Regions from separate parts of the Nocardioides ginsengisegetis genome, predicted to be linked through region 2. Evidence: predicted binding sites of a transcription regulator. Region 2 holds the regulator's gene; the other holds the start of a gene.

Region 1 (7,253 bases), 670 kb from region 2:
GTCGCGTTGACCAGCGCGGAGCGGGTGACCTTGACCGGGTCCAGGACGCCCTGGGCGACCAGGTCGCCGTACTCCTCGGTGGCGGCGTTGTAGCCGTTGCCGATGCCGAGCTCGCGGACCTTGGAGGTGACGACGTAGCCGTTGACACCGCCGTTCTCGGCGATCCAGCGCAGCGGCTCGTCGGCGGCCTTGCGCACGATGCGCACGCCCGCTGCCTCGTCGCCGGTGAGGCCGAGGTCGCCGTCGAGGACGGAGACCGCGTGGATGAGCGCGGAGCCACCGCCGGGGACGATGCCCTCCTCGATCGCGGCGCGCGTCGCGGAGACGGCGTCCTCGATGCGGTGCTTCTTCTCCTTCAGCTCCACCTCGGTGGCGGCGCCGACCTTGATCACGCACACGCCGCCGGCCAGCTTCGCGAGGCGCTCCTGGAGCTTCTCGCGGTCCCAGTCGGAGTCGGTGTTCTCGATCTCGGCCTTGATCTGGTTGACGCGACCCTCGACCGCGGCGGCGTCACCGGCGCCGTCGATGATCGTGGTGTTGTCCTTGGTGATCACGACGCGACGGGCCTGGCCCAGCACCTCGAGACCGACCTGGTCGAGCTTGAGGCCGACCTCGGGGGCGATGACCTGACCACCGGTCAGGGTCGCGATGTCCTGCATCATCGCCTTGCGGCGGTCACCGAACGCGGGGGCCTTGACGGCGACCGCGTTGAAGGTGCCGCGGATCTTGTTCACGACCAGGGTCGAGAGGGCCTCGCCCTCGACGTCCTCGGAGAGGATGAACAGCGGCTTGCCGGCGGCGATGACCTTCTCGAGCAGCGGCAGCAGGTCGGAGATCGCGGAGATCTTGCCCTGGTGCAGCAGGATGTAGGGGTCGTCGAGGACGGCCTCCATGCGCTCGGGGTCGGTGACGAAGTAGGCCGAGATGTAGCCCTTGTCGAACTGCATGCCCTCGGTGAACTCCAGCTCGGTGCCCATGGTGTTGGACTCCTCGACGGTGATCACGCCGTCCTTGCCGACCTTGTCGAAGGCCTCGGCGAGCAGGTCGCCGATGACGCTGTCGCGGCTGGAGATCGTGGCCACGGAGGCCATGTCCTCGCGGGACTCGACCTCGCGGGCCGCCTCGCGCAGCGCGTCGCCGACGGCCTCGGCCGCGGCGTCCATGCCCCGCTTGAGACCCATCGGGTTGAAGCCGGCAGCCACGGCGCGCAGGCCCTCGTGGACCATCGCCTGGGCCAGCACGGTGGCGGTGGTGGTGCCGTCACCCGCGACGTCGTTGGTCTTGGTGGCGACCTCCTTGGTGAGCTGCGCACCGAGGTTCTCGAACGGGTCGTCCAGCTCGATCTCCCGCGCGACGGTCACACCGTCGTTGGTGATCGTGGGGGCGCCCCACTTCTTGTCGAGGACGACGTAGCGGCCCTTGGGGCCGAGCGTCACCTTGACGGCGTTGGCGAGCTTGTCCACGCCGCGCTCGAGCGAGCGGCGGGCGTTCTCGTCGAACTCCAGGATCTTGGGCATTGGTCTCCTCTAGAAACGAGTTCGGGTCGTGCCGCCCAGGGTGCGCAGGAGCGCACCGTGGGCAGCACGACCCGGCGAAATCAGGAAACGACGGCGAGGACGTCGCGGGCGCTCAGGATGAGGTACTCGGCGCCGGCGTACTTGACCTCGGTGCCGCCGTACTTGCTGTAGATGACCTTGTCGCCGACGTTGACGTCCAGCGGGACGCGGTTGCCGTTGTCGTCGATGCGACCCGGACCGATGGCCAGGACCTCGCCCTCCTGGGGCTTCTCCTTGGCGGTGTCCGGGATGACCAGGCCGGAGGCCGTGGTCTGCTCGGCGTCGAGGGGCTTCACGACGAGGCGGTCCTCGAGGGGCTTGATGTTGACCGACACGATGTCGACCTCCACTTTCTCCACTTGTCTGACTCTGGGTGAAGGCGCGGGACGCGCCTCCGGACGTTGGGGCCTGCTGGGAAGGGCGCCGTCGCGGGGGTCGCTCTTCGTCGCAAGCACTGGCACCCTCATGGCGAGAGTGCCAGATCAGACGTTAGCACTCGCCCCAGCGGAGTGCCAGAGAAGCCCACCTGAACGTTCGCCCAACGCTCTGCGAGGATCGCCTCGTGGACCTCGACGACTTCCGGTGGCTGCTGACCGACGACGGCCAGCAGCTGCTCGCCCGCGCCGCCGACGCCCCGGCCGACCCCCTGCACGCCCAGACCCAGCTCCGTCGTACGGCGGATCCGGGGCACGTCGCCGCCGCGCTCACCCAGGTCGGGCTTCGTCGGAAGGCGGAGGCGAAGTTCGGCGACCTCGCGGCCCGGATGTACTTCACGCCGGACGGCCTCGAGCAGGCGACCCGGCTGCCGGTCGCCACGCACCGCTCCGCCCGGTTGCAGGCCGCGCAGATGGAGACCCTCGTCGACCTCGGCTGCGGCATCGGCGGCGACCTCATCGCGTCCGCCCGCGCCGGCCTGACCTGCGCCGGCGTGGACCTCGACCCGGTGCGCGTGGCCGTCGCCGAGGCCAACCTGGCCGCCCTCGACCTGCCGGGCGCGGTCATGGTCGCCGACGCCACCGGGGTCGACCACTCCCCCTTCGACGTGGCGTTCGCCGACCCGGCGCGACGCACCGGACGCGGCCGCACGTTCGACGTCGACGACTGGACCCCGCCGTGGCCGTTCGTCGAGGGGCTGCTGCGCCGCGACGCCTGCGTCAAGGTCGCGCCCGGCATCCCGCACGCGATCATCCCCGCCGGGGTCGAGGCCGAGTGGGTCAGCGACCACGGCGAGGTCAAGGAGGCCGCGCTCTGGTCAGGCCGGCTGGCCACCACCGAGCGCCGGGCCACCGTCATCGGCGACGGTGGGCTGGCCACCCTCACCGAGGAGGACGACCCGGGCGCCGGCGTGGTGCCGGTCGGTCGCTTCCTCTACGAGCCCGACGGCGCCGTGATCCGGGCCGGGCTGGTCACCGCGGTCGCCGCCGGGGTGCAGGGCGGCCTGGTCGACGCCCACATCGCCTACGTCACCTCCGACGAGGCCATGCGCACGCCCTTCGCCCGTGGCTACGAGGTGCTCGAGGAGCTGCCCTACCGCGAGAAGGCACTCCGGGCCGCGCTCCGGGAGCGCAACGTCGGCGCCCTGACCATCAAGAAGCGCGGCGTCGAGGTCGTGCCCGAGCAGCTGCGCAAGCGGCTCGACCTCTCCGGCGACGAGACCGCCACCGTCGTGCTCACCCGGGTCGCCGGGAGCGGCACGGCCCTGCTCGTCCGGCCGTTCTGAGGGCTTCTATGCCGAGGCCAGCAGCAGCCGGGCCATCGGGTGGCCGCGGACCCGGCCAGCGAGGGTGTCCCAGGTCAGCTCCATGACCGTGGGCGGGGCGTCGCGGCGCGTGAGCATCCGGGCCATCCACTCCCGCACCTCGAGCATGATCGTGTCGTCCCCGGTCACCAGCGCCGCGCCCAGACAGCCGACCAGGTGGTCGACGTTGCTCTCGTAGTCGGTCCACCAGTCCGGGGTGCCGCCCTCGTCGCCGACCCGGCGGCGTACCTGCCGGACGACGTACGCCGCCAGCTCGGGCCGGGCGTCCTCCAGCCAGGCGCCCTCGGCCTCGCCCGGCACCGTCTCGAGGTCGGGCAGCCGTGGGAGGCGGGCGGGCAGCCGGTCGAGCACCTCGACGACGGCCTCGATGCTGGGGGCGTACGCCGTGGCCCCGAGCGAGCGCGCCCGGCGGGCGTCGAGGCCGAACGCCTGACCGCCCACGACCACGGGCACCCCGAGCGCACGGAGGCTGACCAGCATGGACTTCTGCGTGCCGAGGGCCGACGTGAGCGACCCGCTGAACAGGACGGCGCGCGGGCCGAGGTCCAGCACCTCGCTCAGCAGCGAGGACGGCTCGGGGTCGGCGCCGAGGTAGTGCACGCGGTGGCCCTCCATCCGCAGCCCCTCGGCCACGACGAGCGCCGGCAGGGCGTGCCGCTCGCCGGGGAGGCAGGACACCAGGAGGGCGCGCCCGTCGAGGGTCGGCGACCTCGAGGTGACCGAGGCCAGCCAGTGCACGAGGCTCTCGCTGACCGCCGTGGCCTCGTGCTCCTGGGCCACCGTCCACTCGCCCTCGAGCCAGAGCTCGCCGATCCGGTGCTGCGCCTCGAGCACGAACTCGTCGAGCACCTCGCGCGGTGCGGCCCCCTCGTCGAGGGCTCGCTGGATGAAGGTGATCGCCAGGTCGCGATCACCTTCCGCGAGAGCCGTCCAGTAGTCATCCCACCCGGACATGGGCCCACTGTGTCAGAGTCCCGACGCGCGCTCGGCCCCAATTGTGGTGTCGTCGCCGTGCCCGGTGTGGACGACGGTGTCGTCGGGGAGGGCGAAGAGCCGGGCCCGGATCGACTCCTTGATGAGGTCCTCGTCGGAGAAGGACCGCCCGGTCGCCCCCGGACCGCCCTGGAAGAGGGTGTCGCCGGTGAAGACGCAGCCCAGCTCGGGGGCGTGGAAGCAGACCGCGCCGGGCGCGTGGCCCGGCGTGTGGATCACCCGGAGCGGGGTGCCGCCGACGGTCAGCTCGAAGCCGTCGGCGAGGTCGAGGTCCCACAGGTGGTCGGTGTGCGTGAGCTCCCACAGCGGCCGGTCGTCGGGGTGCAGCATGATCGGCGCGACGACCCGCTCGCGCAGCGCCGGCGCGACGCGCACGTGGTCGTCGTGGGCGTGGGTGCACAGGATCGCCTTGACGGTGCGGTCGCCGACCACGTCCATGATCGCCTCGACGTCGTGGGGCGCGTCGATGACCACGCACTCGCGGTCGTCGCCGACCACCCAGATGTTGTTGTCGACCTGGTGCGTCTCCCCGTCGAGGCTGAACGTGCCGGACACGACCGCGTGGTCGACGCGGGTCACTTGAGGATCACCACGCTGCGGAGCACGTCGCCGTCGTGCATGCGCGCAAAGGCGGCCTCCACGTCGTCGATGCCGATCTCCTCGGTGACGAACGCGTCGAGGTCGAGCCGGCCCTGCTGGTAGAGGTCGACGAGCATCGGGAAGTCACGGCTGGGCAGGCAGTCGCCGTACCAGCTGGACTTCAGCGACCCGCCGCGGCCGAAGACGTCGATGAGCGGGATGTCGGGGAGCGTCATGTCCGGCGTCGGGACGCCGACCAGGACGACGGTGCCGGCCAGGTCGCGGGCGTAGAACGCCTGCTTCCAGGTCTCGGGACGGCCCACGGCCTCGATCACGACGTCGGCGCCGTGGCCGCCGGTGAGCTCCTGGATCGCGGCGACCGGGTCGGTCGTCGAGGAGTCGACGGTGTGCGTCGCGCCCATCTCGGTGGCCTTGGCGAGCTTCTTGGGGTCGATGTCGACGGCGATGATCGGGCTCGCACCCGCCAGCGCCGAGCCCGCGACGGCGGCCACGCCGACACCGCCGCAGCCGATGACGGCCACGGACTTGCCGCGCGTCACCTGGCCGGTGTTGATCGCGGCGCCGATGCCGGCCATCACGCCGCACCCCAGCAGGCCGACCGCGGCCGCCCGGGCCGACGGGTCGACCTTGGTGCACTGGCCGGCGGCGACCAGGGTCTTCTCGGCGAACGCGCCGATGCCCAGGGCCGGCGAGAGCTCCGTCCCGTCCTCCAGCGTCATCTTCTGCGTGGCGTTGTGGGTGGCGAAGCAGTACCACGGCTCACCCCGGTCGCACGCCCGGCAGTCACCGCACACCGCGCGCCAGTTGAGGACCACGAAGTCGCCGGGCGCCACGCTGGTCACGTCGTCACCCACGGCCTCGACCACGCCCGCGGCCTCGTGGCCCAGCAGGAACGGGAAGTCGTCGTTGATGCCGCCCTCGCGGTAGTGCAGGTCGGTGTGGCAGACCCCGCAGGCCTGCACCTTCACCAGCGCCTCCCCCGGGCCCGGGTCCGGCACGTTGATGGTGGTGACCTCGACCGGCTGACCCTTGCCGCGCGCGACGACGGCCTTGACCTGCTGCATGCGTGCTCCCTCTCGTCGGTGGCTTCCCATGCAACCGTAGGGGCAGGGTGTGCGTGTAGGCGGGTGTGGAGGTCAGGGTGGCGGCTCGGTCCGACTTCGAGGAGTGGCTCGTCGCGCGCGAGCCGTCCCTCCAGCGGCTCGCGCTCCTGCTCACCGGCGACCCGCACTCCGCGCAGGACCTCGTGCAGACCTCGCTCGCGAAGCTCTACCTCGCCTGGGACCGGCTCGAGGACCGCGAGCACCTCGACGGCTATGCCCGCCGGGTCCTGGTCAACGAGCACCGGAGTGCTTGGCGGCGCCCATGGCGGCGGCGCGAGGTCGTCACCGCGGAGGTGCCGGACGTTCCCGCGTCGTCGCGCAGCGGCCCCGACGTGCATGCCGAGGTGTGGGCGTTCGTCGCCACCCTGCCGCCGCGGCAGCGGGCCGTGCTGGTGCTGCGCTACTACGAGGAGCTCACCGAGGCCGAGACCGCCGACGTCCTCGGCATCTCGGTCGGCACCGTGAAGTCCCAGGCCAGCCGCGCCCTCGCCGCGCTGCGGTCCCGCCTCGCGGACCACCCCGAGATCGCGCACCCCGGACAGGAGGAGTCATGACCGACCCCGCCGAGCGGCTGCTCACCGAGGCGCTCCACCGCCGCGCCGACCACGCGTCGTACGACGTGACGGGGGTGGGTGACGTCGCCTCCACCGCGCGGGGAATCCGGCGCCGCCAGCTCCGCAACCGGACCGTCCTCGCCGCCGCGGCCGTGCTGGTGGTGACCGTGCCGACGGCGGTGTTCGTGCGCGGCCACGGGGCGTCGCCGGCGCCCGGACCGACGCACCCGGTGCCGTCCTCGATCGACCTGCGCGACCTCGCCCGAGGTCCCGCCCCGCGGATCTCCTACGTCGAGGGGCACGACTTCATCGGGACCGACGGGTCCCGGCACGCGCTGCCGATCGCGGGCGGGATCACCGCGATCACGCCGTACCACGGGGGCTTCCTGGTCGCCGATGACCACACGGTCGGGGCGTCCGTGGGGCTGCACCAGTACGACGGGCAGGGGCACGAGATCGCCTCGTCCTGCACCACGGGGTCGCCGGTGCTGAGCCCCGACCAGCTCGACGCCGTGTGGGTGCGGTTCCCCTGCTCGGAGGCCACCGGCAGCCCCTCCAGCGTGGTCGTGCGCGGCATCGCCAGCGGCATGGGTGACGGCGAGACCAGCCAGGACACCGGCCTGTTCGCGCGGGTGGTCGGCCTGCTGGGCGAGCGCGTCGTGCTCACGGTCGACTCCGGCGACAGGGG
Region 2 (7,253 bases):
TCGCCGTGCGCTCCTTCACCGACCTGATCGACGAGGCCGAGGCGGCCGACGTGTCCGGCTGGGACTTCGGCTGGCTCGCGGGCCGGGCGACCGAGGAACGGCCGCCATGGGGCTACGCGCGGCTGCTCGCCGAGCGACTGGCCAACGTCGGATCCGCCCTGGACATCGACACCGGTGGTGGCGAGATCGTGGCCGAGGCGCCCCGTCTCCCGGCGCGGATGGTGGTGACGGAGGGCTGGGTTCCCAACGTCGAGCGCGCCCGGGCGACCCTCGGCCCCCGGGGCGTCGAGGTCGTCCACCACGAGCCCGGCGAGCGGCTGCCCTTCCCCGACGCCACGTTCGAGCTCGTCACGAGCCGCCACCCGGTGCGGCCGCCCTGGACCGAGATCGCCCGGGTCCTGCAGGACGGCGGGACCTACCTCGCCCAGCACGTCGGCCCGGCGTCGGCGTTCGAGCTGATCGAGTGGTTCACCGGCCCAATCCCCCGGACCGACCTCGGCCGCGTCCCCGAGGACGAGGCCGACGCGGCACGGCAGGCCGGGCTGGACGTCGTCGACCTGCGTACGGCGAGCTGCCGGATGGAGATCCACGACGTGGGCGCGGTCGTCTACCTCCTCCGCAAGTGCGTCTGGTGGGTCCCCGACTTCTCGGTGGACCGCTACCGCGCACGGCTCGAGGAGCTCGAGCACGAGCTCCGCGAGAACGGCCCGTTCGTCGCCCACTCGACGCGGACCCTCATCGAGGCCCGGCACTAGCGAGAGGTCAGGACCAGCGCGGGGTGCGGGACAGCAGGGCCGAGACGGCCGCGACGCCCGCGGTCGAGGTGCGCAGCACCTCGGAGCCCAGCCGCACCGACGCGGCACCGGCCGCGACGAACGTCGAGATCTCCTCGGGGCTGACGCCGCCCTCGGGCCCGACAACGACCACGATCCGCCCGGAGGCGGGCACGGTGACCGACGAGAGCGGCACCGACGCCTCCTCGTGGAGCACGACGGCGAGATCGGCCGACCCGACCAGTGACGCGACCGATGCGGTCGAGGCCATCTCGGACACCTCCGGGAACCACGACCGGCGCGCCTGCTTGGCCGCCTCGCGGGCTGTCGAGCGCCAGCGGGCCAGCGACTTCACCGCCCGCTCGCCCTTCCAGACCGCGACGCTGCGCGACGCTGCCCACGGGACGATCTCGGTCACGCCGATCTCGGTGAGCATCTCGACGGCGAGCTCGCCGCGGTCCCCCTTGGGGATCGCCTGGACGACGACCAGCGACGGTGAGGGTGGCGAGGACACGTCCACCGACGCCACCTCCACCGAGAAGACCCGCTTCCCCGTCGACGCGACGGCGCCCTTGACCGAGACCCCCAGGCCGTCGGTCAGCACGACCTGCTCTCCCACTCGCAGCCGGCGTACGGCGACCGCGTGGTGCGCCTCGTCGCCGGTGACCTCGACCGACGCCCCGGCGGCGACGCCCGCGAGCGACGGCACCAGGTGGACCGGCAGCGACATCAGTGCTGGTTGAACGAGTCGCGGAGGCGGCCGAAGAACGACTTGTTGCCGGGACGGACCTGCCCGGTCGGCGACTCCTCGCCGCGCAGGGCGGCGAGCTCGCGGAGCAGCTCCTCCTGGCGCGCGTCCAGCTTGGTCGGCGTCTCGACGATCACGCTGACGACCAGGTCGCCGCGACCACCGCGCAGCCCGGGCACGCCCCGGCCGCGCAGGATCTGCTCGGTGCCGGACTGGGTGCCGGGCTTGAGCTCGAGCTCGAAGGACGTCTCGACGCCCGAGTCGGCGCCGCTCTCGACGTCGGCCTCCAGCGTCGGCAGGGTCAGCGTGGTGCCCAGCGCGGCCGCCGACATCGGCACCGACACGGTGCAGTGCAGGTCGTTGCCGTGGCGGGTGAAGGTCTCGTGTGGCGCGATGTGGATCTCGACGTAGAGGTCGCCGGCGGGGCCGCCACCGGGGCCGACCTCGCCCTGCTCCGTGAGCTGGACGCGGGTGCCGTTGTCGACACCGGCGGGGATCTTGACGGTCAACGTGCGGCGCGAGCGGACCCGGCCGTCACCGGAGCACTCCCGGCACGGGTCGGGGATGATCGAGCCGAAGCCGCGGCACGCCGCGCACGGGCGCAGCGTGCGGATCTCACCGAGGAAGGACCGCTGCACGTGGGCGACCTCGCCCGCACCGCGGCAGGTCTCGCACGGCACCGGGTGGCTGCCGGGAGCGGCGCCATCACCGTTGCAGGTGGTGCACAGGACGGCGGTGTCGACCTTGAGCTCGCGGGCGGTGCCGAAGGCGGCCTCGGCGAGGTCGACCTCGAGGCGGATCAGGGCGTCCTGGCCACGGCGTACGCGCGGACGCGGGCCCCGGCCCTGCGCGGCGCCCGGCGCCCCGCCGCCGAAGAACGCGTCCATGATGTCGGTGAAGGAGAAGCCGGCGCCCTGCCCGAAGCCGCCGCCCTGCCCGCCGAACGGGTCGCCGCCGCGGTCGTAGGCCGCGCGCTTCTGGGGGTCGGAGAGCACCTCGTAGGCCATCGAGACCTCCTTGAACTTCTCCTGCGTCTCGGGGTCCGGGTTGACGTCCGGGTGCAGCTGCCGGGCCAGACGCCGGTAGGCCTTCTTGATGGCGTCGGCGTCCGCGTCGCGGGCGACACCGAGGAGGTCGTACAGGTCCTGGCTCAAAACACGTTCCTTCTCGTTGCTGTGGGGGGCGTTCGGGGAAGAGGGCCTCAGCCCTCGTCGAGGAGGCGGGAGACGTAGCGGGCGACCGCGCGGACCGCCGCCATCGTGCCGGGGTAGTCCATGCGGGTCGGGCCGACGATCCCGAGGGTCGCCACGGCCTCGTCGCGCGGGCCGTAGCCGGTCGCGACGACGCTGGTGGCCGACAGCTCCTGGTAGGGGCCCTCGTGACCGATCCGGACGGTGACCGCGCCGCCGGTGGAGGCCTCGCCGAGCAGCTTGAGCAGCACCACGTGCTCCTCCAGCGCCTCGAGGAGCGGCCTGACCGCGGAGTCGAAGCTGTCGCCGTAGCGCGCGAGGTTGGCGGCACCGCCGACCGCGATCCGCTCGTCGGAGCGGTGGTCGACGAGCACCTCGACGAGCACCTCGACGACCGAGCGGGTCGCCTCCCCGTCGACGACGGGTACGACGGCACGCAGCGCCGTCACCGCGTCGGCGATCACGGCACCCGTCGCCGCCCGGTTGACCGCGAGGCGCAGGTCGGCGAGGTCCTCGTCGGTGATCGGGGCATCGAGCTCCACGACGCGCTGCTCCACCCGGCCGGTGGAGAGGATCAGCACCGCCAGCAGCCGGGTCGGGGAGAGCGCGACCAGCTCGACGTGGCGGACCGTGGAGCGGGAAAGCGTGGGGTACTGCACGACGGCGACCTGACGCGTCAGCTGCGAGAGCGTCCGCACGGAGCGCTGCACGACGTCGTCGAGGTCGACGGCGCCGTCGAGGAAGGTCGAGATCGCCTTGCGCTCCGCAGCGCTCATCGGCTTGACCGTCGAGAGGCGGTCCACGAAGAGGCGGTAGCCCTTGTCGGTGGGCACCCGGCCGGCGCTGGTGTGGGGCTGGGTGATGAACCCCTCCTCCTCCAGCGCGGCCATGTCGTTGCGCACGGTGGCCGGTGACACGCCCAGCCCGTGGCGCTCCACGAGAGCCTTGGACCCGACCGGCTCCTCGGTCGAGACGTAGTCCTCGACGATGGCGCGGAGCACGGCGAGCCGGCGCTCTTCCTGCATCGTGACCTCCTCGGCGCTGTCGTCAGTCTTGGCACTCGCGTGTTCGGAGTGCCAAGGGTACTAGGGTCTCGGGCCATGACGGAGTTCACGGAGGTGGCCGAGCGCGTGTGGGTCGCGCGCTACGAGTGGTTCGACGTGAACGTCACACTGGTCGGCGGTGACCGCGGGCTGCTCGCGGTCGACACGCACGCCTCGGCGCTGGCGGCGCGCGGCGTCCTGGACGACGTACGCCGGCTGGGCGCGGGCGAGGTGGTCGGCGTGGTCAACACCCACGAGCACTTCGACCACACCTTCGGCAACGGGATGTTCCGCAGCGCCTACGGCCAGATTCCGATCCACGCCCACGAGACGGCGGCGGCGCGGACCCTCGAGGCGGCCGAGCGGATCAAGGGCCTCTACCGGGACGACCCGTCCGACCCGCACCGCGACGAGGTGCTGGAGACCGAGGTCGTCGTGGCCGACACGACGTTCTCCTCAGCAGTCTCCCTCGACCTGGGCGACCGCGCGGTCGAGCTGGTCCATCCGGGGCGCGGCCACACGGGCGGCGACCTCGTGGTGCGCGTGCCCGACGTCGACGTGCTGCTGGCGGGCGACCTGGTGGAGGAGTCGGCGGCGCCGGGCTTCGGCGGCGACTGCTACCCGCTGGAGTGGCCGCTCGCGCTGGACATCGTGCTGGGGCTGACCACGTCGTCGACGGTCGTGGTGCCCGGTCACGGGGCTCCGGTCACCCGCGACTTCGTCGAGGAGCAGCGCAACGCGATCGGCATCGTCGCGGAGACGATCCGCGACCTCGCGACCCGGGGCGTGCCGGTCGACCAGGCCCTGGAGGTGGGCGACTGGCCCTACCTGCGCGAGGTGCTCGGACACGCCGTACGCCGTGGCTACGAGCAGCTGCCCCGCAGCCAGAAGCGTCTGCCCCTCATCTGACAGCGCACGCACGACCGGCCCGGAACCCCTGGAGGTCCGGGCCGATCTGACGAGCGGGCCACGCGGCCCGAGGGCTCGACCCCGGCGCTCAGCGCTCGATGTCGATGTCGCGGCGGGGCTGGACGTGACCCTCGACGTCGTCGTCGTCGGTCAGCGTGTGACCGCCCGCCCTGCGGTGACCCTCCACGTCCTCCTCCTCGGAGAGCGTGTGGCCGCCCGCCCTGCGGTGTCCCTCGACGTCGTCCTCGTCCGTCAGCGTGGGTCCACCCATCCTGCGGTGGCCCTCGACGTCGTCTTCGTCGTCGGTGAACGTGTGGCCGCCGGCCCTGCGGTGGCCCTCGACGTCCTCGTCCTCGGCGAACGTGTGGCCGCCGGCCCTGCGGTGACCTTCCACGTCCTCGTCCGTCGGCTCGTTGATCGGGTTGTCGTTCATGGTGGTTCTCCTCTGTTGGTGGGCCGCTCGCCCTGGTTGTTCCGAACTGTGCTCCTGCTGCTCGCTCCGTTCCGTCTGCTCGCTGACACAGCGAGCGTCTTCTCGCCGACCCCTACGGGACGGCGTTCTCGCTCACCGCCTGGAGCACCGCCTTCACCTGGAAGGGCGTGAGCCCCGGGTGCTTGCCGAGCAGCAGCGTGACCATGCCGGCCACGTGCGGTGCGGCGAAGCTGTTTCCGGTCGCGACGATCGAGGACCGGTCGGCCCACGCCACGTCGACGTCGATCCCGCGCGCGCCGAACTCCACCGGCGGCTTCGGGTTGTAGGCCAGCCCCATCGGGTCGGCGCCCTCCCGGGCGGCCACCGAGACGACCGAGGCGTACTGCGAGGGGTACGTCGGCCCGGGGCTGTTGTTGGCCGCGCTGACCAGGACCGTGTTGCCGAAGTAGGCCTCGTCGGCGACCTCGTGCAGCGGCCCGAACATCGCCTCGCTCTTGCTGGACAACGACAGGTTGGCCACGTGCATGCCGTGGTCGATCGCCCAGCCGATGCCGCCGTAGAACAGCGCGCCGCGGCCCTTGAGATTGGGGCCCAGCACCCGCACCGACCAGATCTCGGCGTCCGGCGCCATGGCCTTGATGATCGCGGCGCAGGCGGTGCCGTGGCCGACCAGGTCCTCGTGGGGACCCTCGTCGGCGCGGAAGCCGTCCTCGGTGTCCGGGTCGACCACCATCGCCACTCCCCCGGCGATCCCGCCGACCCGCGGGTGGTCGCCGTCGATGCCGCTGTCGATGACCGCCACCTTCACGCCCGCCCCGGTCGAGCCGCCGAACGCCCACTCACGCGCGTCGGCGATCGGGAGCGCCCGCACCTGGGCGAGGACCCCCGACTCGAACGCGGCCGACCAGGCCGGCAGCAGGCTCATCGGCGCCCCGGGGCGCCGTACGTCTCCACGGCGGCGAGGACCGACCGGCCGAGCTCGAGCAGCCGGGTCTCACCGACGTCGCCCCGGTCACCACCGGCGACGAGGGCCGCGATCGGCACGGCCAGGGTGCCCAGCACGGCCAGCACCCAGTCGGAGGCCTGGTCCACGGTCGGGTCGAGCACCTCGACCACCCCGAGCACCTCGCCGTCGGCGCCGTACAGGGGCGCTGCCAGGACCGAGGTCGGCACGTAGGCGGTGGCCTCGGCGACATCCCGGGCGAAGCGTGAGTCGGTCCGCACGTCGCGCACCGCGATCGGCTGGCCCGACATCGCCGCCCAGCCCGCGATGCCGCGGCCGATCGGCAGCGAGACGCCGACGATCTCGGCCGCGCCCTGCCCGTCGGCGGCCACGAAGGTCAACGACTCACCGGAGTCGTCGACGACCGCGCAGGAGCAGGCCTCGGCACCGAACAGGGCGCGCATCGCGGCCAGCGAGCGCTCCACCTCGGGGTTGGGTGTCACGGGTCCTCCTGAGGGGTTCCGGGTGGTTCACTGGCGCCATGGAGTGGCCCCTGCTCGCCTCGCTCGACGACGAGGAGCGCCGGCAGCTGCTGGCGACGACCCGGCGCCGCACGTTCGCGCGCGGCGAGGTGCTGGTCCACGAGGGCGACCCGTCCGACAGCCTCCATCTCGTGGCGGCCGGCCGGCTGGCCGTGCGGGTCTCCACCGCCGACGGCGACACGGTGACGCTCAACGTGCTGGGGCGCGGCGACTACTTCGGCGAGCTCTCGCTCCTCGACGGGCACCAGCCGGTGCGGTCGGCCACGGTCGTGGCCCTCGAGCCGGCCGAGACGCTGTCGCTGTCGGCGGCCGCCTTCGACGAGCTGCGTCGTCGCCACCGCGGCGCCGACCAGCTGCTGCTGACGCTGATGGCGCGCCGCGTCGAGGACCTCTCCGCCCGGCTCCTCGAGGCGTTGTACGACGGCCTCGACCGGCGCGTCTTCCGGCGCCTGGCCGAGCTGGCTGCGATCTACGGGGGCGACGCGGGCGACGGTCCGGCCACGATCCCGCTCACGCAGGAGCACCTCGCCGACCTCGTCGGGGGCACCCGGCCGAGCGTCAACCAGGTGCTGCAGCGACTCGCGGGCGAGGGCGTGGTGGAGCTGGGCCGCGGGCGGATCACCGTCCTGGACCGCGGCTGGCTCACCCGCAAGTCGCACTGACGTCACGTCG

The links. The regulator HrcA, encoded in region 2, represses chaperone genes, less so after heat shock. The targets are predictions, from matches to a motif close to TTGGCACTCGNNNNNNNCGAGTGCCAA.
Region 1: the regulator HrcA is predicted to act here: its motif matches at 2,046-2,072, upstream of groES (co-chaperone GroES).

What each region holds. Positions count from the first base shown of each region.
Region 1 is NZ_JACGXA010000001.1:432,026-439,278, reverse strand. Features, by position in the region: gene groL (chaperonin GroEL) at 1-1,517, opposite strand, end outside; gene groES (co-chaperone GroES) at 1,598-1,891, opposite strand; gene FB382_RS02115 (THUMP-like domain-containing protein) at 2,119-3,276, shown strand; gene FB382_RS02110 (cobalamin B12-binding domain-containing protein) at 3,283-4,269, opposite strand; gene FB382_RS02105 (MBL fold metallo-hydrolase) at 4,282-4,887, opposite strand; gene FB382_RS02100 (S-(hydroxymethyl)mycothiol dehydrogenase) at 4,884-5,972, opposite strand; gene FB382_RS02095 (SigE family RNA polymerase sigma factor) at 6,050-6,565, shown strand; gene FB382_RS02090 (hypothetical protein) at 6,562-7,253, shown strand, end outside.
Region 2 is NZ_JACGXA010000001.1:1,098,682-1,105,934, reverse strand. Features, by position in the region: gene FB382_RS05150 (class I SAM-dependent methyltransferase) at 1-755, shown strand, start outside; gene FB382_RS05145 (16S rRNA (uracil(1498)-N(3))-methyltransferase) at 763-1,503, opposite strand; gene dnaJ (molecular chaperone DnaJ) at 1,503-2,675, opposite strand; gene hrcA (heat-inducible transcriptional repressor HrcA) at 2,723-3,736, opposite strand; gene FB382_RS05130 (MBL fold metallo-hydrolase) at 3,812-4,663, shown strand; gene FB382_RS05125 (hypothetical protein) at 4,752-5,096, opposite strand; gene FB382_RS05120 (S8 family serine peptidase) at 5,209-6,021, opposite strand; gene FB382_RS05115 (GAF domain-containing protein) at 6,018-6,542, opposite strand; gene FB382_RS05110 (Crp/Fnr family transcriptional regulator) at 6,581-7,243, shown strand; gene FB382_RS05105 (adenylate/guanylate cyclase domain-containing protein) at 7,246-7,253, opposite strand, start outside.